2 regions of the Mesorhizobium sp. NPDC059054 genome follow, and region 1 is predicted to be linked to the other one. Evidence: riboswitches for the same ligand, from Rfam matches in the RefSeq annotation. Region 1 holds a riboswitch; the other holds the start of a gene.
The links. Region 1 has a riboswitch for thiamine pyrophosphate ahead of thiC (phosphomethylpyrimidine synthase ThiC). Riboswitches for the same ligand answer to the same signal wherever they lie in the genome.

Region 1 (2,387 bases):
CCGGCGCGATGTCCGTGGTGAGCGGCCCGAGCGTGTAGAACGGCGCCTCGCCGCAGACGGCGAGCTGCTTGTCCATGTTCTCCTTGATCTTGTGCATCGGCACATGGCCGGGGCCTTCGATCATCACCTGGCAATCCTTGGCCCAGGCGATCTGCGTGAGCTCGCCCAGCGTCTCCAATTCGGCGAACTGCGCGGCATCGTTGGCGTCGGCGATCGAGCCGGGGCGCAGGCCGTCGCCCAGCGAGAACGACACGTCATAGGCGCGGCAGATGTCGCAGATGTCCTCGAAATGCTCGTAGAGGAAGCTTTCCTTGTGATGATAGAGGCACCACTTGGCCATGATCGAGCCGCCGCGGCTGACGATACCGGTGACACGGTCGACGGTGAGCGGGATATAGGGCAGCCGCACGCCGGCATGGATGGTGAAATAGTCGACGCCCTGCTCCGCCTGCTCGATTAGCGTGTCGCGGAACACCTCCCAGGTGAGATCCTCGGCAACGCCGCCGACCTTTTCCAGCGCCTGGTAGAGCGGAACGGTGCCGATCGGCACCGGTGAGTTGCGCAGGATCCAGTCGCGAATGTTGTGGATGTTGCGGCCGGTGGAAAGGTCCATCACCGTGTCGGCGCCCCAGCGGGTCGCCCAGACCATCTTTTCCACCTCTTCCGCCATGGACGAGGTGACGGCCGAGTTGCCGATGTTGGCGTTGATCTTGACCAGGAAATTGCGGCCGATGATCATCGGCTCGGCTTCCGGATGGTTGATGTTGGCCGGGATGATGGCGCGGCCGCGCGCGACCTCGTCGCGCACGAATTCCGGCGTGACATAGTCGGGGACTGCCGCGCCGAAGCTTTCGCCGTCGCGCTGCAGTTTGGTGTGCACCGCCTGGCGGCCAAGATTCTCACGGATGGCGATGAATTCCATTTCGGGCGTGATGATGCCGGCGCGTGCATAGGCGAGCTGGGTGACGGCGCGCCCGTCCTTTGCCCTGAACGGCTGGTTGCGCACCGGGAATTCCGGTGTCAGCCGCTCGCCGGAGACGAAGCCATTGTCCTCCGGCTTGACCAGCCGGCCTTCGTAACGCTCGACATCGCCGCGCGCGACGACCCACTCTTCGCGCAGGCGCGGCAGGCCACGCTCGATATCGGTCTGCACGTTGGTGTCGGTGTAGGGCCCGGACGAATCGTAGACCGTGACCGGCGGCTCGCCGGCGGTCGGATGCACGGAAATCTCGCGCATCGGCACGCGCAGGCCGGGGTGGATGACGCCCGGCTTATGGACCTTGCGCGATGCCGGCAATTCGCCAACGGTGACGGTGGGGGTATGGATATTCATGAGCGAGCCTCCTTCGCGAGAAGACCCAGTCCGCGCATGAGGAGGGAGCGACGCTTCGCTGAATGGAATACGGGCTCTTTGCCCGAAAACCGAAGCCGAAGAAATGCCGGCCCGCGAAGCGTTCCACCGTCCCTACGCCAGTATGAACTGGATCAGGTTCAACGGGTCACTGCGCGTTCAGCAGTATCTCAGCCCCTTGTCGGGACCCCCCTGGTGAGCTTCAAGGGTGAACGACAAGCGCCCTTTTTGTCAACAGGGTTGCGAGCAGAAGGTGAAAGTACGCCTTCGCGGGTTGGCTCCACCTATGGCAAACGCAGGTTGTTTCCCTGGGCATCGAACACATGCGGGGCTGTGGAAAAGGACAATGGAAGCGTATCGCCGGAACGAACCGATGAGCGCTCCTGTGCCGGTACGATCAGCGCGGTTCCGTCCTGGGTCACGGCGTAGATGAGCGTGGACCCGCCGAGATTTTCGGTGATTTCCACCTTGGCGCTGAACACCGGATTCGCGGCGTCGATCCTGATGGCTTCCGGACGTAGGCCGATTGTGACCGGACTGCCTGCTTGCGGCAGCCGCGCAAAGGGTCCGGGAATGGACTGCGGTCGGGAAAAGGCTGGACACGCGACCTGAAGGCCATGTGCCGAGGCGCTTTCCACCTTGCCGGACAGCAAGGTCATACGTGGGCTGCCGATGAAGCCGGCGACGAAAAGGTTGGCTGGGTTGTCGTAGAGATCGATGGGGGTTCCGATCTGCTCCACCAACCCGCCACGAAGGACGACGATCCTGTCCGCAAGTGTCATCGCCTCGACCTGATCATGCGTAACGTAGATCATTGTTGCGCCGATCTCGCGATGGATCTTGGCGATCTCGACACGCATCTGGGTGCGAAGCTCGGCATCCAGATTGGAGAGAGGCTCGTCGAACAGAAAGATCTTGGGTTTGCGCACGATGGCGCGGCCAATGGCGACACGCTGCCGCTGGCCACCGGAGAGTTGCTTTGGTTTGCGTTCGAGCAGTGCTTCGATCTGCAGGATGCGAGCGGCCTCCGCAACAC
Region 2 (2,387 bases), on a different contig from region 1:
CAACAAAGACCAGTGCGGCTGTGCCCGCAGCAACGCGCTCGTCGCGCAACGCAGCGGGATGCGCCGCCTGACGAGTCAAGGGAATCGCCGTCGCTTCTACTTGCTCATCACCGTCAGCCATTCATCCACCCAGGCCTTGCGGTTTTTCGCAACTTCTTCCGGGCTGAAAGTCAGGGCCTTGGCCGGCTTCACCAGCTTCTCGAAGGCGGGATCAAGCGGCTTGTCCATCTTGCCGGCAGGGAACATCCAGTTGGTCTCCGGAACGACATCCTGGAATTTCGGACTGGTCATGAAGGCCATGAATTTCTCGGACAGCGGATTCTTGGCGCCGGTTGTGGTGACACCGGCCACCTCGACCTGGAGGTAATGACCTTCGGAGAAGGAAGCGGCCTGGTAGCGATCGGTCTTTTCGGCGACCATATGATAAGCAGGCGAGGTGGTATAGGACAGCACCATCGGCGCTTCACCCTTGGTGAACAGGCCATAGGCCTCGCTCCAACCCGGCGTGACGGTTAGCACGCGGTCCTTCAGCTTAGCCCAGGCTTCCGGCGCCTTGTCGCCATAGACCGAGCGCACCCAGAGCAACAGGCCGAGGCCCGGCGTGGAGGTGCGCGGGTCTTGGATGGCGATCTTCTGCGAGGCATCACCCTCGACGAGATCCTTGAGGCTGGCCGGCGGCGTCTTCAATTTCTCGGTGTCATAGACGACAGCGAAATAACCGTAGTCATAGGGCACGAAAGTGTCGTCGTTCCAGCCGCCGGGCACGTCGAGTGCCGCTGTCGTGCCATGCGGCGCGAAGAGGCCGGTTGCCTTGGCATCCGCGGTCAGGTTGGTATCGAGGCCAAGCACGATATCGGCTTTCGTGGCGGCGCCCTCGAGCTTGACCCGGTTGAGCAGGGCGACGCCGTCGGCGACGGATACGAAGTCGACCTCGCAGTTGCACTCTTCTTCGAACGCCTTCTTCACCTGCGGGCCGGGGCCCCACTCGGCGGTGAAGCTTTCGTAGGTATAGACGGTAAGCTTGTCTTTCGCTGTTGCCGGCAGCGTGGCGGCAACAAGAGCGAGTGCCGAAACCAGGACAGACAGAGTTTTGCGCATCGGCGCCTCCTTCACTTCGTGACAAGGGAACTGGCGCTTTGGCTAAGCGTCTAATCCCTCCGCCGGTACAAACCGGATCAGGTTCAGCGGGTTGGCTTTTCGCCTCTCAGCCGGTTCGCGAAGCCGCGATCGGGCACCCCGTTAGAGCGGCTTGAGACATAGAGCGGGCCGTTGTGGCGTGCAAGTCTTAGTTTGCCGGGTCAGGTGGAACCGAGGCGGCAATTCGCACGCACTTCCGTTTCCGCATGGGGGCTGGTAAGGGCGACGCCCATGAGCATATTTACTCTTCTGCTTGGCGGTGAGGTCATCCACACGCCGCGGCTCGAGGCCCAGGTCGCCGGCACGCGCGTCATTGCCGCCGATTCCGGCATTCGGCATGCGGATATGCTGGGCCTTCTGCCGGAGCTGTGGGTGGGCGATTTCGATTCCGCGCCGGCCAGCCTGCCGCCGCATCTGGCGAAGGTGCCACAGGAGCGGTTCCCCGCCGAGAAGGATTCCACGGACGGAGAACTTGCGGTTTCGATTGCGCTTAAGCACGGCGCGACGAAACTGAACCTGGTTGGCGCCTTTGGTGGCGCCCGGGCCGATCATGCTTTCCTGCACCTGGCTTTGGCACTCAGCCTGGCCGAAAAGGGTACGGATGTGCTTCTGACCAGCGGTGCACAGGAAGGCATTCCGGTATTGCCTGGCCACAGTGAGGCCTTCGACTATGCCGAAGGGACGCTGTTTTCCGTGCTCGGCTTCTCGAAACTCACCGGGCTTTCCATCAAAGGCGCCAAATGGCCGCTGAATGCAGTGGAAATGCCCTTCGGTTCGTCTCTCACCATCTCCAATGCCGTGAGGGGCAAGCTTGAAATCACGCTCGGCAGCGGCCGTGCGCTTCTGCTCGCCCATCCTTACCCACTCCCTGAAAGCTGATATGGCGCCGCCACTTCTCAATTTGACCGATATCAAGCTGACCTTCGGCGGCACGCCCTTGCTGGACGGGGCGGAGCTCGTAGCCGCTCCCGGCGACAAGATCGCGTTGGTCGGCCGCAATGGTTCCGGCAAGTCGACATTGCTCAAGATCGCTGCCGGCATGATCGAGCCGCAGGATGGCGAGGTGTTTCGCCAGCCGACGGCAACCGTCCGCTACCTGCCGCAGATCCCTGATATGGACGGTTTTGCGAGCGTGCGTGCCTATGTCGAGGCGGGACTGGGGCCGGCCGACGACCCGTATCGCGCGACCTATCTGATGGAGCATCTGGGTCTTACTGGCGAAGAGCGCCCCGCCGATCTTTCCGGAGGCG

Region 2: another riboswitch for thiamine pyrophosphate. It lies ahead of thiB (thiamine ABC transporter substrate binding subunit); the one in region 1 lies ahead of thiC (phosphomethylpyrimidine synthase ThiC).

The regions. Positions count from the first base shown of each region.
Region 1 covers NZ_JBHYHV010000005.1:77,828-80,214, forward strand. The annotation lists gene thiC (phosphomethylpyrimidine synthase ThiC) at 1-1,333, opposite strand, end outside; TPP riboswitch at 1,445-1,555, opposite strand; gene ACFWXH_RS21360 (ABC transporter ATP-binding protein) at 1,636-2,387, opposite strand, start outside.
Region 2 covers NZ_JBHYHV010000004.1:348,336-350,722, reverse strand. The annotation lists gene thiP (thiamine/thiamine pyrophosphate ABC transporter permease) at 1-121, opposite strand, end outside; gene thiB (thiamine ABC transporter substrate binding subunit) at 97-1,098, opposite strand; TPP riboswitch at 1,136-1,249, opposite strand; gene ACFWXH_RS18920 (thiamine diphosphokinase) at 1,369-2,016, shown strand; gene ACFWXH_RS18915 (ABC-F family ATP-binding cassette domain-containing protein) at 2,018-2,387, shown strand, end outside.